Regions from separate parts of the Massilia sp. 01N417 genome, predicted to be linked through region 4. Evidence: predicted binding sites of a transcription regulator. Region 4 holds the regulator's gene; each other region holds the start of a gene.
What was found. Region 4 encodes sigma-54, which starts transcription at its own class of promoters, with help from an activator protein. Its sites were predicted from a motif close to TGGCANGNAANCTGCTTT; they were not measured.
Positions count from the first base shown of each region.

Region 1: AC1DOQ_RS01430 (ANTAR domain-containing response regulator) is a predicted target of sigma-54. The motif match lies at 2,479-2,496, and genes of this name have one in related genera.
Region 2: AC1DOQ_RS22730 (pilin) is a predicted target of sigma-54. The motif match lies at 1,879-1,896, and genes of this name have one in related genera.
Region 3: glnA (type I glutamate--ammonia ligase) is a predicted target of sigma-54. The motif match lies at 1,437-1,454, and genes of this name have one in related genera.

Region 1 covers NZ_JBFTRS010000001.1:310,790-314,827, forward strand. The annotation lists gene AC1DOQ_RS01415 (S9 family peptidase) at 1-1,747, opposite strand, end outside; gene AC1DOQ_RS01420 (hypothetical protein) at 1,883-2,050, opposite strand; gene AC1DOQ_RS01425 (hypothetical protein) at 2,076-2,315, opposite strand; gene AC1DOQ_RS01430 (ANTAR domain-containing response regulator) at 2,507-3,139, shown strand; gene AC1DOQ_RS01435 (CmpA/NrtA family ABC transporter substrate-binding protein) at 3,189-4,038, shown strand, end outside.
Region 2 covers NZ_JBFTRS010000025.1:59,041-63,078, forward strand. The annotation lists gene AC1DOQ_RS22725 (O-antigen ligase family protein) at 1-1,240, opposite strand, end outside; gene AC1DOQ_RS22730 (pilin) at 1,319-1,801, opposite strand; gene sucD (succinate--CoA ligase subunit alpha) at 2,100-2,981, opposite strand; gene sucC (ADP-forming succinate--CoA ligase subunit beta) at 2,999-4,038, opposite strand, start outside.
Region 3 covers NZ_JBFTRS010000001.1:361,072-365,109, forward strand. The annotation lists gene AC1DOQ_RS01695 (NHL repeat-containing protein) at 1-615, opposite strand, end outside; gene AC1DOQ_RS01700 (rhodanese-like domain-containing protein) at 769-1,227, opposite strand; gene glnA (type I glutamate--ammonia ligase) at 1,524-2,939, shown strand; gene AC1DOQ_RS01710 (DUF4124 domain-containing protein) at 3,074-3,595, shown strand; gene glnL (nitrogen regulation protein NR(II)) at 3,612-4,038, shown strand, end outside.
Region 4 covers NZ_JBFTRS010000003.1:221,046-225,083, forward strand. The annotation lists gene AC1DOQ_RS04775 (enoyl-CoA hydratase/isomerase family protein) at 1-254, opposite strand, end outside; gene hpf (ribosome hibernation-promoting factor, HPF/YfiA family) at 362-721, opposite strand; gene AC1DOQ_RS04785 (RNA polymerase factor sigma-54) at 824-2,314, opposite strand; gene lptB (LPS export ABC transporter ATP-binding protein) at 2,317-3,093, opposite strand; gene lptA (lipopolysaccharide transport periplasmic protein LptA) at 3,093-3,653, opposite strand; gene lptA (lipopolysaccharide transport periplasmic protein LptA) at 3,654-4,038, opposite strand, start outside.

The sequences.
Region 1 (4,038 bases), on a different contig from region 4:
CGGCGCCGTGCACGAACATCACCACCGGATACTGCTTGCCCGGCTCGAGCTGGGCCGGGCGGTAGAGCTTGGCCCAGATCGGCTCCGCGCCGTGGGTCGACGGCACCGTCACGAACTGCGGCTGGATCCAGTCGCGGGACTTGAAGTCGGCGCTGCGGGTGTCGGTCAGCCTGACCGCTTCGCCGCCGTTCGACGGCAGGGTGGCGATCTGCGGCGGCAGGTAGGGCCCGGAATAATGCACCAGCAGCTTGCGCTGGTCCGGCGACAGGCGGAAGTCCTCGACGCCGCCATCCAGCTTGCTGACTTCGCGGGTGGCGCCGTCCTTGGCGTTGACGGCGCACACTTCATAGGTGCCCGGATCCTTGCGGTTGCAGAGCAGCCAGGCGGTGTCGCCGTCGCGCGACCAGGCCACGTTCTGGGCTTCCCACTTGCCCCCTGTTAAGGCGCGGGTACGGCCGGCGCCGTCCAGGGTGTAGAGGTGGGAGTAGCCGGTTTCTTCGGACAGGTACCAGAGCGTGGTGTTATCCGGCAGCCAGCCGAATTCGCTGTTGTCGAAGTTGACCCAGGCCTGCTCCGTCAGGCGGTGCACCGGCTTGAGCGCGGCGCGCGGCAGGTCGACGGTGGCGATCCAGCGGTCCTTGTTGTCGACCGAGCGCAGCATCACGGCGGCATTCGCGCCGTTGGTGCTCCAGACCACGGTCTCGCCGTCGAAGCCGATCTTCACCGGACGGTTGCCCTTGATCGGATCGAGCTTGTGCTCGGCGCGCAGGCCTGCCAGCGGATCGTCCTTCACGCCCGGCAGGACGTCGAAGGACAGGTCCTTCACGTCGCGGGTCTGCAGGTCGATGAGTTTCAGGCCGTGCGGACGCGGGTCCTTGCGGCCGACGCGGGTGCGCTCGTCCGAGGTCTCTTCGTAGCCGCTCTCCGTCACGTAGCGCGGCATCTTGCCGACGCGGCCCTTGTCGGCATCCTTCGGACCGGTCACGACCAGCAGCCAGCGGCCGTCCGGCGACAGGTGGGTGTTCACGATGGCCAGCTTGTCGCCCAGGTAGATCGGGGCCGGGGCGCGGGTCGGGTCGGCGCGGCGCTCTTCCTCAGTGCGGGCGCGGGTGGCATCGCGCTCATCCTTCTGGCGCTTGAGGGTGGCGATCAGGCGCAGCTGCATGTCGCGCAGCGCGTCGGGATCCTGGACGGCCGGGTCCTTGGCCGCGCGCGGCATGGCCACCGGCGACACCAGGCGGCTGGCGCGGTCCCAGCTGGCCCAGTCGTCGCCGACGCGGAACTGCACGCTGCGGCCGTCGGCGGAATACTGGACGGCGCTGATGGCGACGCCGCTGGCGCGCGAGATCTGCACCAGCTCGCCGCTCTTCAGGTCGCGCTCGAACAGGTCGCCGTTGCGCACGAAGGCGGAGCGGGTGCGGTCGCGGTTGTAGACGACCAGCCAGCCGTCCAGCTTGGCGAACTCCGCATCCTCGACCTTGCGCGCCTTGTTCAGGCCGGACGTGGCGCCGGTCTGGTAGACGTCGCGCAGCGGCGAGCCGGCGCGCTTCTGTTTATACAGGACCTGCTTGCCGTCCCAGCTCCACCACGCGGTTTCGACGGGGTTGCCGATCCAGTCGGGATGGGCCATGGCCTGGTCGAGGGTGATGGGCGTGCCGGCGTCGGCTGCGATGGCGGAGGTGGGGGGAACTGAGGCCAGCAGCGCGGCAAGGACGGTGAGAGCGGAAGCGGAGACAGGGAGGCGCATCGTCGGTTGTCTGAGTAAAAATTGCAAAAAAGCATTCTAGCTCAGCCGACAGCGATGCAACGTGGATTCGATCTGGAAAAAACAACGCCCGGCCAATGCCGGGCGTGTGGAGACGCGAGCAACAACCAGGAGAGCTTAGCGCAGCTTCTCCAGGCGCGACGGGTCGCCGATCCACATTTGCGGGTGATCCGCGATCCACAGTTCCGACGGCGCGGTCACGGTCGGGTTGCGGATGAAGAACACGATGCGGGTGACGATGGCCAGGGCCGAGATGGCGACGGTGACGTATTCGACTGGGGTCATGATGGTGTCCTGTGTGAGTACTTAATTACTTGGAAGCGAAGTGGCGCAGCTCGGCCGACAGGCTCGGGCTATGCGATTCGGCAGCGGCGGCCAGCGACAGCATCTCGCGGCGGCTTGCCTGCTCGTCGCGCTTGGCATCGTGGGCGAACCAGCCGCCGTGGGCGACATACAGTTCGATGGCGAAGGCGCGGATGGTGCGGGCGGTTTCTGCGAATTGGTGGCGCAGACCTTTGCTCTGCGCCTGGGTGATGGTTGCGGTGCTCATTGTTTTCTCCAATAAATACTGTGTTGTTGCGGTGCAGTATAGGGAGGATTAAGACATAAGTGAACTTTTACTTTGTGATGTTCTCCATCATCATGATGAATATTTCTTGACGGATAACTGTGGCTCGTCTTTACTTCGGTTATGCGCTCTGGAAATATCTGTCTGGCCCGGAACTTGCATATTCCCAAGGCATGAAATCGCCACCTCCCGTTCCGCGCACCCTGCGCATCGTTGTGGTCAACACCGCGCCCGGCGCCGGCGAACAGGCCGCGGCGGCCCAGGCACGGCGCAACACGGCGCTGCGCATCGGCTTGCTGGAATCGGGCTACGACATCGTCGCCTCGCTGCCGGCCGATATCTTCCTGCCCGAACGGATCGCCCAGATCCAGCCGGACATGATCATCATCGACAGCGAATCGGCCGCCCGCGACGTTCTCGAGCACATCGTGATCGCCACCCGCGACGAGCCGCGGCCGATCGTGATGTTCACCGACGACCAGGATCCGACCAGCATGGACGCCGCGATCGGCGCCGGCGTCTCCGCCTATATCGTGGCCGGGCTGCAGGCCGAGCGCGTGAAGCCGGTGCTGGACGTGGCGCTGGCCCGCTTCCGGCGCGAGCGCAAGCTGCTCGACGAACTCTCCGACACCCGCCGCCAGCTGGCCGACCGCAAGCTGGTCGAGCGCGCTAAGGGCGTGCTGATGGCGCGCAGCGGGCTCAATGAAGAAGAGGCTTACCGGAAGCTGCGCAGCATGGCGATGAACAGGAAGCTGAGGTTGGCGGAGGTGGCGCAGCGGGTATTGGACGTCGAGGATCTCCTATGAGAACCGCGGGACGACGGTAACAAAGGAAGACGACGCTCAGGAACCTGATATGAAAAAAACCATCCAAGCCGGCTTCATGCCGCTCAGCGACTGCGCCCCCTTGATCATGGCCGCGGTACTCGGCCTCGACGAAAAACACGGCATCAAACTGGCCCTCAGCCGCGAACACTCCTGGTCCGGCATGCGCGACCGCCTGCTGAACGGCAGCCTCGACGTCGCCCACGTCCTCTACGGCCTGGTGTACGGCGTCGAGATGGGCATCGGCACGCGCGCGGTGCCGATGGCGGTGCTGATGAATTTGTCGCGCAACGGCCAGGCCATCACCCTGTCGCGCGCGCTGGGCGAGGCCGGCGTGACGGACGGCGCCGCGCTGGCGGCGCAGGTCCGCAGGAGCCGCCGGCGCTTCACCTTCGCGCACACTTTCCCGACCGGGAACCATGCGATGTTCCTGTATTACTGGCTGGCGGCGAGCGGCATCGATCCGCTGCGCGACGTGCAGATGGCGACGGTGCCGCCAGGGCAGATGGCGGCCAGCCTGGCGGCCGGGCATATCGACGGCTTTTGCGCGGGCGAGCCCTGGGGCGCGCGGGCGGTGCTGGACGGCAGCGGCTTCACGGCGGCCACCAGCCAGGACATCTGGCCCGACCATCCCGGCAAGGCGCTGGGCGCCACCGCCGCCTTCGCCGACGCCCATCCGCAAGCCTGCCGGTCGCTGGTGGCGGCGCTGCTGGAAGCGGCGCGCTGGATCGACGCCTCGCCCCTGCACCGCGACGCCACGGCCGAGGTGCTGGCCAGCCCGGCCTATGTGAACGCCGGCCGCGCCGTCATCGCCGCGCGCCTGCAGGGTCTCTACGAAGATGGCCTGGGACGGCGCTGGCAGGATCCCGACCCGCTGTGCT
Region 2 (4,038 bases), on a different contig from region 4:
ACCCGAGGTATAGCACGATCGCCATTTGGCTTTGAGGCATGACGATTACGCCGGAAAAAAGACCATCCACAATAATTGCCGCTCCGGTCGTCAGCAGGACGGCGAGGGTCTGCTGGTTCGGGAGGTCGGAACTGACGATGCGCTTACCCGCGCGGATCAGTCCCCACATGCCGATCCCGATCCCGGCGAGCAGGCATAGCAAGGCAGGTACACCCCATTCGGCGCCGATCTGGAAAACGAAGTTGTGGGGATGAGCACCAAAGCTTAGTCCCACGCCATAGTGGGCGAAGTGCTGCGGGCCGGCGCCAAGCCAGGGATGGGCGGCGATCAGCTCACCGGCCAGCTGCCAAAGCTGATTGCGACCCGAGGTCGGATCGGTCGCCGTGCGGTGCATGAGGTTGGCTGCCGCATTGAACGGCTTCAATCCGGCCAGCATCGGCAGCAGGATAAAGCCCAGCACATAGACGATGCCACCGGCCAGCGCAGCCAGCGCCATCGCCTTCAGGAAGCTGCGGGCATGGGCACGGCGCGCCATGAGCGCCATCACGCAGCCGGCGCCCAGCGCCAGGATGCTGGCCCGTGCTTCGCTGACGAACAGCAGCGCCCACCAGAATGCGGCAAGCGCAAACCATGCCCAGCGCAAGACGCTTCGTTTCGGCGTCTGCAGGTGGATCAGCACGATCAGCGGCAGCAGGACGGTCTGCACATGATTGAAGAAGCGCATATTACTGAAACCGACACTGAGTCCGTGCATGTCGATCTGGTGACCGGCGGAGAGCGAGGCGGCGTACAGCAGCAGCACACGCAGGGAGTACAGGGCGCCGGCAATCCCTGCGCACTGCAGGACTACCAGCAGCCCGCTGCCTCCTGCTCGGCTGAGCCCGGCCGCGAGCGAGGCCGCGGCCAGCAGCAGGAGCAGCAGCATCGACCATTCATAGACGGCATGCGCCGGCGACCAGGCGTTCAGGCTCGATATGGCGCCGATGGCAAAGAAGGCGCCCAGGCACAGGCGGGCAGCCGGGTTCATGCCGGCGATGGTGTCCGCGGCATCGCGCCGCATGACGATGAAGGGGACCAGCAGCGCCAGCAGTCCCAGTTCGACGCAACGCTGGTCGTCATGTCCCGACGACCACAGGAAACCGGCGGCCATGGCGGCGATGACGAGCAGCGCCTGGATGGTGCCGTTCGGCTTTATTGCGGTCATGGAAAAACCGACGGCGGGGCGTGCAGGGATGAACATGAGACCTCTGGCTTGGGCGGTTTCGGAGGCGGAAATGAAAAAGCCGCCCGTAGGCGGCTTCTTTACCACTGGTAGGGATTAGGTACCCGAGGCAGAGGCAGCGGCGGCGATCGAGTTCTTCTCGAAAGCGGTCTTCAGGGTCGGGTTGGCCGTTGCCAGCGACGATGCATCGATGGTCCAGGTCACGTTGGTTGCGTTCAAGTGCGGGGTGAAGGTGACAGTCTTGGTGCCATCTTCGGTGCCTTTACCGATGTTATCCAGGGTCATGGTGATCACGCCAGCGTTGGCGACGCCGATCGACTTGACTTCCTTGGTTGCGGTAAAGGTCGGGAAACCGGTGTTGCAGTTGGTGGTGTCGCCAGCTTCCTGTGCGCACATCGCGACGGCGGTCTTGTACGGGTCAACAGCCGACAGCGCGTTCGCAGCCTTGGCCTTGGCGGTGTAGTCGCTGTAAGCCGGGATTGCGACGGCTGCCAGGATACCGATGATCGCCACGACGATCATCAGTTCGATCAGGGTAAAGCCGCCTTCGGCTTTCTTCATCATTTTCGGTGCTTTCATGGTATCTCTCCAGTTTTGGTACGACATTTAAAGGGGTGCTGCTTGTCCGGGGTGCTGCTTGCTTCTGCCCTTTACTATATGCAACTGCCGTGCCAGGTCGTTTCCATACGGAATCGTTATTTCGGAATCAACAAAATGGCCGGCGAGCGGCAATTTTTGTCGATTCAGCCGTTATGCATGACAATTTTTGTCAATTGGAGGGGCCAAAATCGTCTGCCCTGCCAAAAATTGTCATGTACCAACAAAAAACGGGGAGCCGAAGCTCCCCGTTTCCGTTCCTACTGTCTGAACTGGCAGATTACAGCATGGCCTTCAGCAGGCGAGCCATTTCCGACGGGTTCTTGGTGACCTTGATACCGCAGGCTTCCATGATTTCCAGCTTGGCTTGCGCGGTGTCGGCGCCGCCCGAGATCAGCGCGCCGGCGTGGCCCATGCGCTTGCCCGGAGGAGCGGTAACACCGGCGATGAAACCGACGACCGGCTTCTTCATGTTGTCCTTGATCCAGTAAGCAGCGTTCGCCTCGTCCGGGCCGCCGATCTCGCCGATCATGATGACTGCATCGGTATCCGGATCGTCGTTGAACATCTTCATGACGTCGATGTGCTTCAGACCGTTGATCGGGTCGCCGCCGATGCCGACTGCCGACGACTGGCCCAGGCCCAGTGCGGTCAGCTGACCGACTGCTTCATAGGTCAGGGTGCCCGAACGCGAAACGACGCCGATGCGGCCCTTCTTGTGGATGTGACCCGGCATGATGCCGATCTTGATTTCGTCCGGGGTGATCAGACCCGGGCAGTTCGGGCCCAGCAGCAGGGTCTTCGAACCGGCCTTGGCCATGCGATCTTTGACTTCCATCATGTCGCGGACCGGGATGCCTTCGGTGATGCAGATTGCCAGGTCCAGCTCGGCTTCGACGGCTTCCCAGATCGCGGCGGCGGCGCCTGCCGGCGGCACGTAGATCACGGACACGTTGGCGCCGGTGTTCTGCTTGGCTTCCTTGACGCTTGCGAAGATGGGGATGCCCTCGAAGTCTTCACCAGCTTTCTTCGGGTTCACACCGGCGACGAAGGCTTCACGGCCGTTCGCGTAGTCGCGGCACATGCGGGTGTGGAACTGGCCGGTCTTGCCGGTGATACCTTGGGTGATGACTTTGGTGTCTTTGTTAATCAGAATCGACATGTTATTTCCTTTGCGAATTAGGCTTGGCCAGCAGCGGCGGCAACGACCTGCTTCGCTGCGTCTTCCATGGTATCGGCCGAGATGATCGGCAGGCCGGAGTCGGCCAGCATCTTCTTGCCCAGGTCTTCGTTGGTGCCCTTCATGCGGACCACCAGCGGCACTTTCAGCGAGACGGCTTTCGATGCGGTGATCACGCCTTCGGCGATCACGTCGCAGCGCATGATCCCGCCGAAGATGTTGACCAGGATGGCTTTCAGGCCCGGGTTCTTCAGCATGATCTTGAATGCTTCGGTGACTTTCTCAGCCGTCGCACCGCCGCCCACGTCCAGGAAGTTGGCCGGCTCGCCGCCGAACAGCTTGATGGTGTCCATGGTGGCCATGGCCAGGCCGGCGCCGTTCACCAGGCAGCCGATGTTGCCGTCCAGCGAGATGTAAGCCAGGTCGAATTTCGAGGCTTCGACTTCGGCCGGATCTTCTTCGTCCAGGTCGCGGTAGGCGACGATTTCCGGGTGGCGGAACAGGGCGTTCGGGTCGAAGTTGAACTTGGCGTCCAGCGCGATGACTTTACCGTCGCCGGTCACGATCATCGGGTTGATTTCGGCCAGCGAGCAGTCGGTTTCCCAGTAGGCTTTGTACAGGCCTTGCAGGTTGACGCGGGCTGCGGCGATCGAGCCTTCCGGCACGCCGATCTTGCGGGCGACGTCGTCAGCCTGCGCGTCGGTCAGGCCGACCGACGGCTCGATCACGACGTTGTGGATCTTTTCCGGGTTGCTGTGCGCGACTTCTTCGATGTCCATGCCGCCTTCCGACGAGGCCATCAGGACGATCTTCTGGGTGACGCGGTCGGTGACCAGCGAGACGTACAGTTCCTGCTTGATGTCGGCGCCTTCTTCGATCAGCAGGCGGCGGACTTTTTGGCCTTCCGGGCCGGTCTGGTGCGTCACCAGCTGCATGCCCATGATCTGGTTCGCGTATTCGCGAACTTGCTCGATCGACTTGGCGACCTTGACGCCGCCGCCCTTGCCGCGGCCGCCAGCATGGATCTGCGCCTTGACTA
Region 3 (4,038 bases), on a different contig from region 4:
GCGGCGTTCCGGAACATAGGTATTGAACCCGGCTTCTCCGCTGGCCGTGCCCTCCAGCATCGTATAGCCGCCCGAAGGGGAAAGCCGGCGCGCGCCGAAGCCGGTGGTCACGATCAGGTTGCCGGCGGCATCGACGGCCAGGCCGTTGCCGAAGCCGATCCCGGCGCCGCGTCCGCCTCCGGTGGGCGATTCCAGCACCGCGACCGTGCGCGTTGCGCCGGTCGGGCTGACCTCGAAGACATCGAGGCCGTAATCGGTCATGAACAGCCTGCCGTCGGACGCTGCCGCCAGGGCGAACGCTGTCGGAAAGCCATTCTGGCTAGTGCCGGTGCAGTAGGTGCCGGCGTAGAGGGAGACCGCACCCGACGGCGTGATCTTGCGAATGGCGCAGGATGCGCCTGCGTAGAGATTGCCGCTGGCATCGATCGTCAACGGCGTGGGCCCGATGAAACGTGCCGCGGTGCCGCTGCCGTCGACTTCGCCGGATTCGGTGGGGCTGCCGGCAAGCACGGAGATCGCGGGTGTGACGACGGGCGGGGTGGTGCCCACCGGCGGCGTGGGGTTGCCGGCGCCGTCGGAGCTGCCACCACCGCCGCAGGCAATGCACAAGGCCATCGACAATCCTGCGCCGATTGTATTCAGAAGCGGGCGAAGCCGCAGCGTGATCGTGGATGCCATACCGGAATTCCTTCGTTGGAATCCCGGCAGGCTAACACGTTGGAACTGTGAAAATTCTGTTAAATTGTCACCGCGCCGCGGCGCGGCGGATCAGGCCCCGGTCCAGGGCAGGCCGGCCTTGCACCAGCCGCCCACGCTCTTGCGGTGGCCTTCGCCGTCGCGGTCGCCTTCGAAGCCTTCGAGGATGTCGAAGGCATTCTCGTAGCCGAGTTCGGTTGCCACGCGCGCCGCGTGGCGCGAGCGCACGCCCGAGCGGCACAGGAAGAGCAGCACGTCGTCCTTGTCCGCGGCCTGCTGCAGCTGGGTGGCGAAGTCCGGATTCGGCGCACCGCCCGGGTACAGGGTCCACTGCACCGCACCGTGCTGGGCCTCGGGGATGGCGGGGCGGCCGACCCAATCGCGCTCCGCATTCGTGCGGACGTCGACCAGCTTGACGCGCGGATCGGTCTTGATCAGGGTGAAGGCTTCCTGCGGCGTGACGGCGCCCGCATAGGGCTGGCCGGGTGCGCGCTCCCTGGCGGCGGCCAGGATTTCCTCGCTTGTGCTCATGGTCGTTTTCCTATCGTTGGTCGTGCTCGCACAAATGGTGCATCATGCATCAAGTTGGTGCATACTGCCGCACTTGCACCAGGCTGGTGCGTATGGATGAGCTCACAGCGAGCCTGCATCAAGTTTGTGCACCGCACCGGTGGTCGATTTTAAGGGGCAAATCGCAGGCGGTCCAAGGACAGATTGCTTATTTGCTCATGGTCAAGTGCTGGCACAGTTTTCGCTTTAACGGAGATGTGCCTGTCGCACGCCCCGTTGGCGTCACCGACACCCCTTTTTCAATCAGGAGAATACGAATGGCAAGGACCGCCGCAGATGTAATGCAGATGCTGAAGGATAACGAAGTCAAGTTCGTCGATTTGCGTTTCGCCGATACCCGCGGCAAAGAGCAGCACGTGACCGTTCCCATCTCGCATTTTGACGAAGACAAGTTCGAATCCGGCCACGCCTTCGACGGCTCGTCGATCGCCGGCTGGAAGGGCATCGAAGCATCGGACATGCTGCTGATCCCGGACCCGGCCACCGCCAACATCGACCCGTTCATGGAAGAGACCACCGTCTTCATGCAGTGCGACGTGATCGAACCGTCGGACGGCAAGGGCTATGACCGCGATCCGCGTTCGATCGCCAAGCGCGCCGAAGCCTACCTGAAGTCCTCGGGCGTGGGCGACACCGCCTTCTTCGGCCCGGAACCGGAATTCTTCATCTTCGACTCGGTCCACTGGAAGATCGACATGTCGGGCTCGATGGTCAAGATCAGCTCGGAAGAAGCGTCCTGGTCGACCGACAAGGAATTCGAAGGCGGCAACAGCGGCCACCGTCCGACCGTCAAGGGCGGCTACTTCCCGGTCCCGCCGGTCGACAGCTTCCAGGACATGCGCTCGGAAATGTGCCTGATCCTCGAATCGCTGGGCATCCCGGTCGAAGTGCACCACCATGAAGTGGCCGGCGCCGGCCAGAACGAAATCGGCACCCGCTTCTCGACCCTGGTCGAGCGCGCCGACTGGACCCAGAACATGAAGTACGTGATCTGGAACGTCGCCCACAGCTACGGCAAGACCGCCACCTTCATGCCGAAGCCGATGAACGGCGACAACGGCTCGGGCATGCACGTGCACCAGTCGATCTGGAAGGACGGCAAGAACCTGTTCGCCGGCGACGGCTATGCCGGCCTGTCGGAAACCGCCCTGTACTACATCGGCGGCATCATCAAGCACGCCAAGGCCCTGAACGCGATCACCAACCCGGGCACCAACTCGTACAAGCGCCTGGTGCCGGGCTACGAAGCCCCGGTCAAGCTGGCTTACTCGGCCCGCAACCGTTCGGCCTCGATCCGCATCCCGCACGTGGCGAACCCGAAAGGCCGCCGTGTCGAAGTGCGCTTCCCGGACCCGCTGGCCAACGTCTACCTGTGCTTCGCCGCACTGCTGATGGCCGGCCTGGATGGTATCCAGAACAAGATCCACCCGGGCGAAGCCGCGAGCAAGGACCTGTACCACCTGCCGCCGGAAGAAGACAAGCTGATCCCGACCGTGTGCTCGTCGCTGGAAGAAGCCCTGGACGCCCTGGACAAGGACCGCGAGTTCCTGACCCGCGGCGGCGTGTTCAGCGACAGCATGATCGACGCCTACCTCGAGCTGAAGATGCAGGAAGTGCAGCGTCTGCGCATGACCCCGCACCCGGCCGAATTCGACATGTACTACTCGTCGTAATCTCTCGACAAGCTGTATCCATGCGGTAACAAAAACGCGGGGAAAGCCGGCCGGCTGCCCCGCGTTTTTCTTTGGATGCGGTATAGTCGGTGGATTCCCCAACCAGGCACACCGTGCCGACTGACCTGATGCGAATGACAAGCTCTGCCGTTTGCCTGCGCCTGGCCGGCATCTACCTGACGCTCGCGCTGGCCGTCCCGGCCTTCGCCCAATCCGTGGTCTACCGCTGCGTCGACAAGGAAGGCCGCGTGCTGTACACCGATACCAATACCGGCAGCTGCAAGGTGGTCGACTCGATCGTCTCCGGCGCCATCTCGACGCCGGCACCGACCCGCGCCCCGGCGGTGGGCATGCGCCAGGGCGCCGCCCGTCCGCCGGCCGCGGCCGCCAGCCCGGCGAATTTCCCGCGCGTCGACAACGCCACCCAGCGCGCCCGCGACGACGACCGCCGCGCCATCCTCGACGAGGAACTGCGCGCCGAAGAAAAGAAGCTGGCCGACCTCAAGCGCGACTTCAACAACGGCGAACCCGAACGCCAGGGCAACGAGCGCAACTACGCCAAGTACCAGGAGCGCGTGGCCCAGATGCGCGAGGACATCGGCCGCGCCGAAAAGAACATCGAAGCGATCAAGCGCGAGATCGCCAATATCCGCTGACCCAATTTCCGCTGACATGACGCCGAACCACGAGCGCTTCGCCGGTCTCGACCTGCTCGCATCGAGCGTGCTGGTGACCGATGCCGCCGGCCTGGTGCGCTACGCGAACCCCGCCGCCGAGCACCTGCTCGAGGTGTCGGTGAAATCGCTGTCGCGCCAGACCCTGGCGGAACTCTTCACCAACGGCGAGGAGCTCGATGCGCTGTGCCGCCAGGCGCGGGCGCACAAGTACGCCGACCTGCGCCAGGACCTGACCCTGCAGCGCGGCGGGCGCGAGCCCCTGCACGTGCACGTGATCGTCAGCGCCGCCGGCGAAGAGGAAGTGATGGTCGAGCTGCGCGAGAACGTCCAGCAGCTCAAGCTCGACCGCGAGGAACGCATCCTCGACCAGAGCCAGGCCAACAAGGAACTGATCCGCAACCTGGCGCACGAGATCAAGAACC
Region 4 (4,038 bases):
AGCAGTGCACTGCCTCCCGTGGGCGTGGCGTGCCCGGCCTGGTGGAAGAAGCGGATGTCGCCGCCTGCGCACAAGGCTTTCTCGCTGCTGCTCTTGATGACGACGGCGTCGACGGCCGCATCGTCGCGCCAGGCCAGCAGGGTCTCCGTCAGTGCACGCACCATTTCCAGCGACAGCGAATTCAGGGCCTTGGGACGGTCGAGGGTAATGATGCCGGTGCCGTTGGCAACGCGGGTCTGCACGTGTTCGCTCATCATGTTGTTTTATTTATTGAAATGGAAAACGGCATTGTAGCGCGGCCCGGAAAACGAAAAGGGCGCCAGATGCGCCCTTCGTTACTTGTGCTGCGCCAGCGGAATGGTCACGCTGTAGCGGCAGCTTCTCCTCCATCGTTGGGTATGCGCTTGAGCGGTGTACTACTGTGATCCTGCAGCATCTGCTTGTACTTCTGCACCTGCCGGTCGAGTCGGTCCATCAGCATGTCGATCGCGGCGTACAAGTCGTGCGCGGCACTGGCGACGTGAACGATCTTGCCGGCGACGCGCAAGTTGATCTCGGCCTTCTGGCGTTTTTCTTTCTCGGTGAGATTGTCAATGCAGAGGATGACGTGGGAGTCGATCACTTGATCGAAATGGCGGGTGATGCGTTCGAGCTTGTTCTGTACGTATTCACGGATTGCCGGGGTTACATCGAGATGATGTCCGCTGATAGTGAGATTCATACACACTCCTTTGATGATGCGCTGCCTGTCGTACGCGCATACCACGCACCAGGGCAGCGTTGTTGCAAGAAGCTTGCTGCAAGAGCTTGCTGAAAGAGCTTGCTACAGAGATTTACGGAGGCTGACGGGAGGGATCTTCAGCGCCTCGCGGTATTTCGCTACCGTGCGGCGTGCGATAACCATTCCCTGTTCCCCTAGCATCTCCGCGATCTTGCTGTCGGATAAAGGGTTCTTGGGGTCTTCTGCTCCTGTGAGTTGTACGATAAGAGCCCGGATCGCGGTCGAGGAGGCTTCTCCTCCTGCCTCGGTCGCGACGTGACTCCCGAAAAAGTACTTCAACTCGAACATGCCGTGCGGCGTCAGCATGTATTTCTGAGTTGTGACACGAGAAATTGTGCTCTCGTGTAGACCTAGTGTATCAGCTATCTCACGTAAAACAAGGGGCCGCATGGCAACGGCGCCATGGGAGAAAAAGTTCCGCTGGCGCTCCACGATTGCTTGAGCTACCCGAAGGATAGTATCGAAGCGCTGGCGCATGTTTTTGATGAGCCACTTTGCTTCCTGCAACTGCGCCGCCAGCTGGGATTCCGATTTCCCCTGCTTCATCAAGGTGGCGTACAGGCTGTTCACGCGCAGGCGCGGCATCACCTCGGGATTCAGCTGCACGCTCCAGCCATCCTTCGCGCGGCGCACGATCACGTCCGGCACCACGAAGTCGGAGACGTCGGAAGCAAAGGCCGCGCCCGGATGCGGATTGCAGTGGCGAATCACGGCCTGGGCTTCGCGCAGGTCTTCGTCGTCGCAGTCGAGGGCCTTCTTGAGCTTGTTGAATTCGCGCTGCGCGAACCAGGTCAGGTAGCGTTCGACGATGGTCAGTGCCATGCGCCGCGTGACCAGCGGCACGCCAGGCATGCGGCGGATCTGCAGCGCCAGGCATTCGGCGGCGCTGCGCGCGCCCACGCCGGGCGGGTCCATGCTCTGCACCAGCGCCAGCGCGGTGCGCAGTTCCTCGAATTCCACTTCGAGTTCGGCCGGCAGGCGCGCATGCAGCTCGTCCAGGGTTTCCTCGAGATAGCCGTTGTCGTCGAGGGTGTCGACGACGATCTCGACCAGCGCGCAATCGCGCGGCGACATGCAGGTCAGGCGCACCTGTTCCATCAGGTATTCGCGCAGCGAGACCGGGCTGGCTTCCAGCTGCGGGCGGCCGTCTTCTTCCTCGCCGCCGCTGCCGGAGCGGCCCGGCTCGCCCCAATCCATGTCGTGCTCGGCGCCGCCGGCATCGCCGTTGTCGCTGTCGCTGCCGCCGCCTTCGGCTTCGGCGCCGCCGTTGCCCTCCTCGCCCTGGCTGGACGAGGGCGGCGAGTCGGGCGTGGTGGACGTCGACGAACCGTTGTTGATCGCGCCGTCGGCCAGCAGGCGTACCGAACGGTCGAGCGGATCGTCGAGGCGTTCGAGCAGCGGGTTGTCGCTGAGGACCTGTTCAATCTCCTGGTGCAGCTCGAGAGTGGACAGCTGCAGCAGCCGGATCGACTGCTGGAGTTGCGGTGTCAGCGCAAGGTGCTGTGATGTCTTGAGTTGCAGCGTCTGTTTCATGACTACATCCGGAAATGTTCACCCAGGTAGACGCGGCGGACGGATTCGTTGGCGATGATATCGTCGGGACGGCCGGAAGCCAGTACCGCACCCTGGTTGATGATGTAGGCGCGGTCGCAGATGCCGAGCGTCTCGCGCACGTTGTGGTCGGTGATCAGGACGCCGATGCCGCGCTCCTTCAGGAAGCGCACGATGCGCTGGATCTCGATCACCGCGATCGGATCGACGCCGGCAAACGGTTCGTCCAGCAGCACGAAGCGCGGGTCGGTGGCGAGGGCGCGCGCGATTTCCACGCGGCGCCGTTCACCGCCCGACAGCGACAGCGCCGGGTTCTCGCGCAGCTTCTCGATCTGCAGCTCGGCCAGCAGCTCGTTGAGGCGTTCCTCGATGCGGTTCTTGCTCAGCGGCTTGCCGTTCTCGCGCTGCAGTTCGAGCACGGCGCGGATGTTCTCCTCCACCGTCAGCTTGCGGAACACCGAGGCTTCCTGCGGCAGGTAGGACAGGCCCAGCATGGCGCGCCGGTGGATCGGCAGGCTCGTGATGTCGGTGCCGTTGATGACGATGGCGCCGGCGTCGGCCGGCACCAGGCCCACGATCATGTAGAACGAGGTCGTCTTGCCGGCGCCGTTCGGGCCGAGCAGGCCGACCACCTCGCCGCAGGCGACCTGCAGCGAAACGTCGCGCACCACCAGGCGCTTGCCGTAGCTTTTCTGCAGCCCCTTGGCCACCAGGGTGCTGCCGCCGCTCGTGTTGGCGGCGGCGTCTGCGTGTACATCCATCATTGCTTTCCTGCTTCCGGTTGCGCGGCCGACGCAGTGCGGCGCGGATAAAAAGTAAAACTGGCGCGGGCCTTGCCGGGCCTGTCGACGCCGCTCGGGTCGTTCAGGTTCAGCAGGACTTCCTTGCGCGCATCGTAGGCGATGAATTCGCCGCCCATTTCACGCGTCACCTCGCGGCCTTCCAGCTGCCGGATGACGGCGTTCGAACTGAGCTTGACGACCTCGGTGCGCTCGTCGTATTCGATGCGCTCGGCCTGGCCTTCGTCCCACTGCTCGGGGCCGCCGTCGCGCTTCTGGCGGAACGACGCCGGCTTGCCGGGCGCCGCGACCAGGACGATGGTCCTGAAACCGTCCGGCGCCTCCTTGATCTCGGCACGTTCGGCCTTCAGCAGCATGCTGCCGCGGGTGGCGGTCACGCCGCCGGTCAGGACCACGGTCTGCGTGACCTGGTCCAGGGTCGCGTTGCCGCCGACGACCTTCAGCGGCTTGAGCGCATCCGCCCGCTCCGCCTGCGCCAGCGGTGCCAGCAACAGCGCAGCAGCGGCAAGGACGGCCTTCATTTACTGCTTCCCTGCCGGCGCCGCCGGCGTGCTTGCGGGCGCCGCCGCCGGCGCGGTGCGGCGCGGCGCGATGATGATGGTACCGCGTCCGCCGCCCGGCTTGCTTTCGCCGCTGGTGTCGTTGAACACGTTGGCCTGCTCGGTGCGGTTGTCGTAGGAGATGAACGGGCCGTTCACCTCGCTCGTCATGCGCTTGCCTTCGAGCTGCTTGACGACCGCGTTCGAGAACAGCTTGACCAGCTCGGTGCGCTCGTCGTATTCGATGCGCTGGGCCTGGCCTTCGACCCACAGGTCGGGGCCGCCGTCACGCTTCTGGCGGAAGGTCGCGGGCTGGCCCGGCGCGGCCGTCAGGGTCACCGCCATATAGCCTTCCGGCGATTCCGTG